One region of the Variovorax sp. GW821-FHT10C12 genome, then DNA from elsewhere that is predicted to be linked to it. Evidence: riboswitches for the same ligand, from Rfam matches in the RefSeq annotation. Region 1 holds a riboswitch; the other holds the start of a gene.
What was found. A riboswitch is a leader RNA that binds a small molecule or an ion and turns the genes downstream of it on or off. The one in region 1 is predicted to bind glycine.
Positions count from the first base shown of each region.

Region 2: another riboswitch for glycine. It lies ahead of gcvT (glycine cleavage system aminomethyltransferase GcvT); the one in region 1 lies ahead of AC07OH_RS16950 (D-amino acid dehydrogenase).

Region 1 is NZ_JBWKNE010000003.1:91,903-96,320, reverse strand. Features, by position in the region: gene rfbA (glucose-1-phosphate thymidylyltransferase RfbA) at 1-290, opposite strand, end outside; gene rfbD (dTDP-4-dehydrorhamnose reductase) at 330-1,220, opposite strand; gene rfbB (dTDP-glucose 4,6-dehydratase) at 1,217-2,296, opposite strand; glycine riboswitch at 2,414-2,504, shown strand; glycine riboswitch at 2,549-2,655, shown strand; gene AC07OH_RS16950 (D-amino acid dehydrogenase) at 2,747-4,048, shown strand; gene AC07OH_RS16945 (FIST signal transduction protein) at 4,068-4,418, opposite strand, start outside.
Region 2 is NZ_JBWKNE010000001.1:612,528-616,945, forward strand. Features, by position in the region: gene gcvP (aminomethyl-transferring glycine dehydrogenase) at 1-62, opposite strand, end outside; gene gcvH (glycine cleavage system protein GcvH) at 121-492, opposite strand; gene gcvT (glycine cleavage system aminomethyltransferase GcvT) at 564-1,736, opposite strand; glycine riboswitch at 1,784-1,888, opposite strand; glycine riboswitch at 1,901-1,991, opposite strand; gene AC07OH_RS02905 (hypothetical protein) at 2,023-2,559, opposite strand; gene AC07OH_RS02910 (L,D-transpeptidase Cds6 family protein) at 2,656-3,138, opposite strand; gene AC07OH_RS02915 (MFS transporter) at 3,399-4,418, opposite strand, start outside.

The sequences.
Region 1 (4,418 bases):
TCGCCGATGATGAACGCCTGCGCCAGGCCATCGGGACTCGGCTGCACCGCGTACTGCAGGTTGATGCCCCACTGGCTGCCATCGCCCAGCAATTGCTGGAAGCGCGGCGTGTCCTGCGGCGTGCTGATGATCAGGATGTCGCGCATGCCGCCAAGCATCAGCGTGCTCAGCGGGTAGTAGATCATCGGCTTGTCGTACACCGGCAGCAGCTGCTTGCTCATGGCGAGCGTGGCCGGGTGCAGGCGGGTGCCGGAGCCGCCGGCGAGGATGATGCCTTTGCGTTGCGTCATGGGGTCTTCTAGTGTGGGAGGCCGGAAAAAATCAGTCGGTCAGAGCGTCTCGCGCAGCATGCGTGCCACGCCTTCCTGCCAGGGCGGCAGGCGCAGTCCGAAGGTGGTCTGCAGCTTGGTGGTGTCGAGCCGCGAATTGTGCGGCCGCTTCGCGGGCGTCGGAAAGGCGCTGGTGGGCACAGCCTCCACGGCCTGCGGGCCTGCCTTGAGTTCGACACCGGCCTGCTGCGCCATCTCGAGCACGAAGCGCGCGTAGCCGTGCCACGTGGTCTCGCCGCCGGCGATGGCGTGGTACAGGCCGGCTTTGGCCGGGTCGTGCAGGGTTGCTCGAATCGCGTGCGCGGTGATGTCGGCCAGCAACTCGGCACCGGTGGGAGCGCCGAACTGGTCGTCGATGACCGTGAGCTTGTCGCGCTCCTTGGCCAGCCGCAGCATGGTCTTGGCGAAGTTGCCGCCGCGCGCGGCGTACACCCAGCTGGTGCGAAAGATCAGGTGCTTCGCGCAATGCCGTGCCACCAGCTGCTCGCCTTCGAGCTTGGTCTGGCCGTACACGCTGAGCGGACCGGTCGCGTCGTCTTCTTTCCAGGGCTGGGTGCCGCTGCCGTCGAAGACGTAGTCGGTGGAGTAGTGCACCATCAGCGCGCCGATCTGCTGCGCGGCCTCGGCCACCACGCCGGGCGAGGTGGCGTTGAGCTTGCGCGCGAAGTCGGGCTCGCTCTCGGCCTTGTCGACGGCGGTGTGCGCGGCGGCATTGACGATGACGTCGGGGCGCACGGCCAGCACGGTTGCAGCCAGCTGCTCGGGACGGCTGAAGTCGGCGTGGAAGTCGGTGCTGTCGAAATCCAGCGCGACCAGTTCGCCGAGCGGCGCGAGGCTGCGCTGCAACTCCCAGCCGACCTGTCCACCTTTACCGAGCAGCAGCAACTTCATGCGGAAGCCTTTGCAGGCGCAGCATCGTACTGCTTCTCGACCCATTCGCGGTACGCGCCGCTTTGCACGTTGCGCACCCAGTCGCCGTGGGCGAGGTACCACTCGACGGTCTTGCGGATGCCGGTGTCGAAGGTCTCGGCGGGCTTCCAGTCAAGCTCGGCCTCGAGCTTGCGCGCATCGATGGCATAGCGGCGGTCGTGGCCCGGGCGGTCCGTGACGTAGGTGATCTGTTCCTTGTACGGCTTGCCGTCGGCGCGCGGGCTCAGTTCGTCGAGCAGCGCACACACGGTGTTGACGATCTCGATGTTGGGCTTCTCGTTCCAGCCGCCGACGTTGTAGGTCTCGCCGAGCCGGCCGGCTTCGAGCACGCGGCGGATGGCGCTGCAGTGGTCCTTCACGTAGAGCCAATCGCGCACCTGCATGCCGTCGCCGTACACGGGCAGGTTCTTGCCCGCCAGCGCGTTGACGATCATCAGCGGGATCAGCTTCTCGGGGAAGTGGAACGGGCCGTAGTTGTTCGAGCAGTTGGTGGTGACCACCGGCAGGCCGTAGGTGTGGTGCCAGGCGCGCACGAGGTGGTCGCTGGCGGCCTTGCTGGCCGAGTACGGGCTGTTCGGCTCGTACTTGTTCTCTTCGGTGAAGGCCGGGTCGGTCTTGGAGAGCGAGCCGTAGACCTCGTCGGTCGACACATGCAGGAAGCGAAAGGCCGCCTTCTGGTCGGCCGGCAGGGCGTTCCAGTAACCGCGCACCGATTCGAGCAGGCGGAAGGTGCCGAGCACGTTGGTCTGCACGAAGTCTTCCGGGCCGTGGATCGAACGGTCGACGTGCGATTCCGCGGCAAAGTTCACGACGGCACGCGGTTTGTGCTCGGCCAGCAGGCGGTCGAGCAGTGCGCTGTCGCCGATGTCGCCTTGCACGAAGACGTGGTTCGCGTTGCCCTTGAGCGATGCGAGGGTCTCGAGGTTGCCTGCGTAGGTCAGCTTGTCGAGGTTCACGACGGGCTCGTTGCCCTGCGCGATCCAGTCGAGTACGAAATTGGCGCCAATGAAGCCTGCGCCGCCGGTAACCAGGATCATGGAGTCCCCACCTGTAGAAAAAAGTTTGCTTTACCGAAAATCAACATTCAATTATCCCATCGGTGTGAAGTGCCGATGTACAGGGCTTGGCCGGCTTGCGGGGCCCGCCTACAATCGCCAACAATTGCAGGAGAGCGGGCCTCCACGGAGGCCCTACCGAAGGCGCAAACTCCCATAAACGCTCAGGTCGGCCCGACGACATTCCAGGCAACGCCACGGAATTTCGGCAAGGGGTCAGTACTGCACTCATCGATACAGCCGTCTGGAGAGCCGCCACGCCATGTGGCGCACCGAAGGAGCAAACCCGCTGCGGGTGCAGCAGGGTGAATCTCTCAGGTACCGAGGACAGGGGGAGCGGCAACTTGGACAGCGGTCGTCCGGTTGCTTGCTATTTTTTCAATAGCACTCCACGCCCGCCGTTCAAGCGCTGCAAACTCAAAGGTACTTGCAATGCGTGTGATCGTTCTTGGCGCCGGCCTGCTCGGCGTGACTTCGGCCTACTACCTCCAGCAACTCGGCCACGAGGTGACCGTGATCGACCGGCAGGCCACCCCGGCCGCCGAAACCAGCTTCGCCAACGGCGGCCAGATCTCGGTCAGCCACGCCGAACCCTGGGCCAATCCGAGCGCGCCGCTGAAGGTGCTGCAATGGCTCGGCAAGGAAGATGCGCCGCTGCTCTTCCGCATCCGCGCCGACATGCGCCAGTGGCTCTGGGGCCTGCAGTTCTTGCGCGAATGCACCCCCGCGCGCACCCGCCACAACATCGAACAGATCGTTCGTCTCGGTACATACAGCCGGGAAATGTTGCAGCAATTGCGTCGAGACACGGGCCTGAACTATGACCAGCGCACGCAAGGCATCCTGCACTTCTACACGACGCAAAAAGAATTCGACGGCGCCCTCGCGCCCGCCGAGCAGATGCGCGCCCTGGGCTGCGAACGCCTGGTCATCTCGGCCGACGAGGCCATCAAGATCGAACCCGCCCTCGCCCACATCCGCCCCCAGCTGGCCGGCGCCACCTACACCGCCGAAGACGAATCGGGCGACGCCAACCGCTTCGCACGCGAGCTCGTGAAGCTGGCCGAGGCGGCCGGCGTGAAGTTCCTCATGAGCCACACGGTGACCGCGCTGCGCGAAGCCGGCGGCAGCATCGACCATGTCGAGGCGACCGACAACGAAGGCCGCTTCCAGCGCATCCGCGGCGACGCCTTTGTGCTTGCGATGGGTTCACTGAGCCCGCTGTACGCCGCGCCGTTGGGCATCCGCCTGCCGATCTACCCGGCCAAGGGCTACTCGGTGACGCTGCCCGTGAAGGACGCGTCGAAGGCACACCAGGTCTCGCTGACCGACGATGAATACAAGCTGGTGTTCTCGCGCTACACCTCCGAGTCGGGCGACCGCCTGCGCATCGCCGGCACGGCCGAACTCAACGGCTACGACCGCGACCTGAACCGAGTGCGTTGCGAAGCCATCGTGCGGCGCGTCGAAGAGCTCTTCCCCGGCGCCGGCGACACCGAGCGCGCGCAGTTCTGGACCGGCCTGCGCCCGGCCACGCCGAGCAACGTGCCGCTGATCGGCAAGACCAAGCTGCCGAACCTGTTCCTCAACACGGGCCACGGCACGCTCGGCTGGACGCACGCCTGCGGCTCGGGCAAGTCGATTGCGCGCATCGTGAGCGGGCTGGCACCCGAGGTCGACTTCGCGTTCGCCGGCATGCCGGCACCCGCGCCGCGCGCACTGCAACCGGCCTGAACGCGACCGGCGCCGGACCTCAGTCCGGCGCGGTGAACACCGTCAGCACGCCGGTGTAGCCATACAGGTGGTGGCGCGCAATTTCGCCGGCGGCGAAGAAGCCGACCAGCGGCACGTCGCCCAGCGCATGCCGCACGATCTGCAGCTCGGCGCCCGGCGCGCCGAAATGCGGGCCGCCGCGCCCCGAGCAGCTCACGTACACCGCGCCCGCGATGCGCCGCGCCGGATGCGGCGCGGCCTCGGCCTCGCCGGCCGCCACGGCGCGTGCGGTGGCCAGCGTCTGTTCTTCGGGCTCGAGCTCTTCACGAATTTCGGCGCAGATGCGCATCAGGTCGGCGCGCGCCGCCTGCGCGTTGCGGCGGCAGAAACT
Region 2 (4,418 bases), on a different contig from region 1:
CGGGCGAGGAATTCTTCGGCGTTCTCTAGTTCTTGCAAAGAGGGAAGGGCGGGAATCGGCATGGCGGTGAAGGCTCGGGGGAGAAGGAACGAAGGTGCGAGGAAACGGCTGTTCAGCGGATCAGGATTCGGCGGCGAACTTGTCGTAGCTGGCGGCGTCGAGCAGGGCGTCGAGCTGCGCGGGCTCGCTCAGCTTGACCTTGAAGAACCAGCCGGCGGCCAGCGGGTCGCTGTTGGCCAGCGACGGGTCGGCGCGCAGCGCTTCGTTGACTTCGGTGATCTCGCCCGACACGGGCATGAACACATCGGCGGCGGCCTTCACCGACTCGACCACACCGGCGACCTCGCCCTGCGCGAAGGTCTTGCCCACTTCAGGCAGGTCGACGAACACCACGTCGCCCAGCGCGTCCTGCGCATGCACGGTGATGCCGACGGTGGCGGCGCCGCCTTCGGCCGCCACCCATTCGTGGTCCTTGGTGTATTTGATGCTCATGAAAAAACTCCTCGTGGAAAAAATGGAATCGGGGTGCAGAGCCTAGCCGGGTCTGCGGTGTTGAGTTGCGGTTAGCCGCGGTAGTAGCGCGTCGGCACGAAAGGCATCGTCGACACCTCCATCGGCACCGGCTTGCCGCGCACGATGGCCTGCACGCGCGTGCCGGGCTCGGCGAAGGCGGCGGCCACGTAGCCCATGGCCACGCAGCGGTCGGCCGTGGGGCCGAGCAGGCCGCTGGTGACGGTGCCGATGTCGTGGCCTTCGAGCGACTGCAGCAGCGTGCCGTCGCGCACCGGGATGCGTTCGAGTGCCACGAGGCCGACGCGCTTGCGCGTGAGCGTCTTGTGGTCGGTGTGGCCGGCCGCGCCCGAGGCGACGGCGGCCAGCTGGGCCAGCACCTTGGCCGCGCCTGGAAAACCGCCTTCGCGCGCACCGCCGGCGCGGCGCACCTTCTGGATCGCCCAGTTGAGCGAGGCTTCGACCGGGGTGGTGGTGGTGTCGATGTCGTTGCCGTACAGGCACAGGCCGGCTTCGAGCCGTAGCGAGTTGCGTGCGCCCAGGCCGACGGGCTTCACCTCAGGCTGCGCGAGCAGCAGGCGGGCGAGGGCGTCGGCGTCTTTTGCGGCCACCGAGATCTCGAAGCCGTCTTCGCCGGTGTAGCCGCTGCGGGTGACGAAGGCGGCGATGCCGCCGATCTGCACTGCGCCGCCGGTCATGAACACGAAGCGCTCGATGCCGGGCGACAGGCGCGCCAGCGTGGCCGCGGCCTGCGGGCCTTGCAGTGCCAGCAGCGCGTGGTCGGGCAGGGGCTGCACTTCGCAGCGCGCGCCGATCCTGGCCTGGATGTGGGCGATGTCGGCCACCTTGCAGGCGCCGTTCACGATCACGAAGAGCGAACCGTTGCCCTCGTTGAAGAACATCAGGTCGTCGAGGATGCCGCCCTCGTCGTTCAGCAGCAGGCCGTAGCGCTGCTTGCCGGCGGGCAGGTCGACCACGTCGACGGGCATCAGGGTTTCGAAGGCGGCAGCGGCATCGGGGCCGACCAGGCGCAGCTGGCCCATGTGCGAGATGTCGAACAGGCCGGCCGCATCGCGCGTGTGCTTGTGCTCGGCCATGAGGCCGGCGGGGTACTGCACGGGCATGGAATAGCCGGCGAAGGGCACCATGCGGGCGCCGAGCTCCACGTGCAGGTCGTACAGCGGGGTCTTGAGAAGTTGGGCGTCAGAAGCGGAAGAAGCGGCCACGGGGCACTCCAAAGGGGCAGTCGAAATCCATGGCTGCAACGCCACGGGCCACCCCTGCTGTCCGCTTTACCTGAGAGATTCGCCCCACGATCGGGGTTTGCTCCTTCGGTGGGCCGCATGCAATGCCACGGCCTCTCTCCAGCAAGGAAACGCCGGTGGTTGCCGGCGTCTTGTCAGTCCTTTTGCCTGAGCGTTCGGGGAACCCCTGCGCCTTCGGCGGCCCCGTCGCGCGGGGCTCTCTCCTGACCCGGCGAGTGTAGTGGATCGCGGGGCTGGGGCTGGCGGCTCAGTGCACGGTTTCTGCCGGCGGCAGCAGCTTGTCGATGCGCTCGCGCAGCGAGTCGGCGCGCTCGGGGCCGGCGGTCTTCTCGATCTCGGAGAGCATCAGCGCGGCGATGGTCAGCATGGCCTCGCGGTCGCGGGCCTCGCGCAGGGCGTCGCGCATCTGGTTGGCGAAGCGCGGGTCGCGGCGCACGAACATGCGCTCGCAGATGTCGAACAGGAACATGCGCGTGGTGGCCAGCGAGCGCTTGCCGTCGAAGCTGTCGGCCGACGTGGCGACCTGGATCGGCTCGGCGGCGGGGACGGGCGTGGGGGCCGGTGCGGGCGGTGGCGCGACCGGGCGTGCGACCTGCAGGTAGCCGCGCTGCATCAGCCCCTGGATCGCCTGCTCGGCCTCGACGCGGCTGGGGAACAGCGGGCTGAAGTCGGTCAGCGAGCGCCGGCCGTCGGCCATGAGCAGCAGGGCGCGCTCACGCTGGCTGAGCGTGCGCTGCCCGGCCTGGAGTTCGTCGCGTGCCTTCTCGGTCTTGGTGGGGAACATGGCGGCCACAGCTTTCGGAGGTCGAAGGCTGCAGCATCGTTGCAAGTGGTGACATCTTCGTGAACCATTTGCCTTACAGGGACAAGGGGGTGCGCGTCAGTTGCCCGCGCTCTCCTTGCGGATCAGCCAGCGCGGGCCCACGCGCTGCAGCTCGAGCGTCTTGCGGTCGGTCTCGGTGAGCGCGTCGGCGCGGTAGACCTGCCGGAACTGCGCGCTGGCCGAGGTGCCCTGGACGCTGATCACCAGCCCCTCGATGCCCACGCTGATGCGCGACTTGCCCGTGATGCGGGCGCGCCGGTCGGCCTCCCAGCGCTCGCGGGTCTGGCCGCGCGCGGGGGTGAAGTCGGGTGCGTAGGCGGCGAGGTAGCGCTCCACGTCGCGCGCGGACCAGGCGGCGGCCCAGGCGCGCACGGCGCTTTCCACTTCGGCGAGGTGGGTGACGGGATTGGTGGGGTTTGTGGGGGCGGCTGCTGGTGCAACGGCTGCAACGGGCGCGGCGGCCGGCGTGGCCGCGATACCGGCGGTGGCCAGCAAGCCGGCAGCGACAAGGCTGCTGCCCTGGGCGACGATTCGGTGCATGGCGTCCTTCTCTTTCCTTCTTCTTGTCTGTCAGGCTCGACGTCGAAGCTTGCGTCGATTCTGGCAGTGAAAGAGAGCGCGTGCGGCGTGGAATTGCCCACGGATTTCGGTGGTCCTTTGTTCAGGGCGCGTGCACAGGACACCGGGTACTTCCCTCCGCGAATGTCCCCCGCCTTCGGCTCCTCCTTGATTTCGCTGCGGGAAGCACCCAGTGCCCTGTGCACGATGGGCGCTGCCGCTGTGCGGGCACGGAACTCAATTCAAGCCGCCGCAGCCTCACCTGTCATCACCTGTACCGTCCGGTTGCGCAGCCGCAAGGCCAGCACGGTCGCGACGCACAGCACGCACAACACCACCGTGAGCGTCACGCCGAGCCCGCGTGCATCCGACAGCAGGCCGAACAGCGGCGACACCAGTCCGCCGACCGAGAGCGCGAGACCGAGCGTGATGCCGCTGGCGGTGGCCGGGTTGCGCGGCAGGTAGTCCTGCGCGAGCGTCACCTGCGCGGCGAAGGGCAGGAACATGCTCATGCCGAGCCACGCGGTGCAGGCCAGCGCCGCGCCGGGCGTGGAGGCGAGCACGAGGCCCGCCATGGCCGGCAGCGCGAGCAGGTAGCCGCTGCGGATCGTGCCCATGCGCCCGATGCGGTCGCCGAGCCAGCCGCCGGCCAGCGTGCCCACGGCCCCTGCGGCGGTGAAGGCGGTGAGCGCCGCGGCGCCCTGGAAGGTGCTGCCGTGAAGGTCGCGCGTGATGCGCAGCGAAAGCATCGACAGCACCGTGACGTACGGGATCGACCAGCCCACGATGGTCGCCACCAGCAGGCTGAAGGCGCGCCAGTCGTTGTGCGGTTTGAGCACCTGGGCGCGGGCCTGCGCGGCGCGCGCCGCCGTGGCCGCGTGCTGGGCGGCCGCACCGCGCCGCGCGTTGGCCGCGACCCACACCACGCCCATCGCCAGCGCGGGAATGCCCAGCAAGTAGCTGCGCGACAGGCTGCCGCCACCGACCACCGTGGCCGCCAGCACGGGCGCGAACGAGGCGCCGATGGTGCCACCCACCGAGAACACGCTCATCGCCTTCTGCGAAGCGCCGCCGGCCGCGCGCGCGGCCACGGTCGCGGGCGGGTGGTAGGCCGCGATGCCCAGCCCGCACAGCGCAACCGCGATCCAGGTCAGCAGGTAGCTCTGGCTCAGGCCCGCCAGCACCACGCCCAGCGCCGCCACTAGGAAGCCCACGGGCACCAGCCAGGCGCGCGGGTGGCGGTCGGCGTACAGGCCGAACAG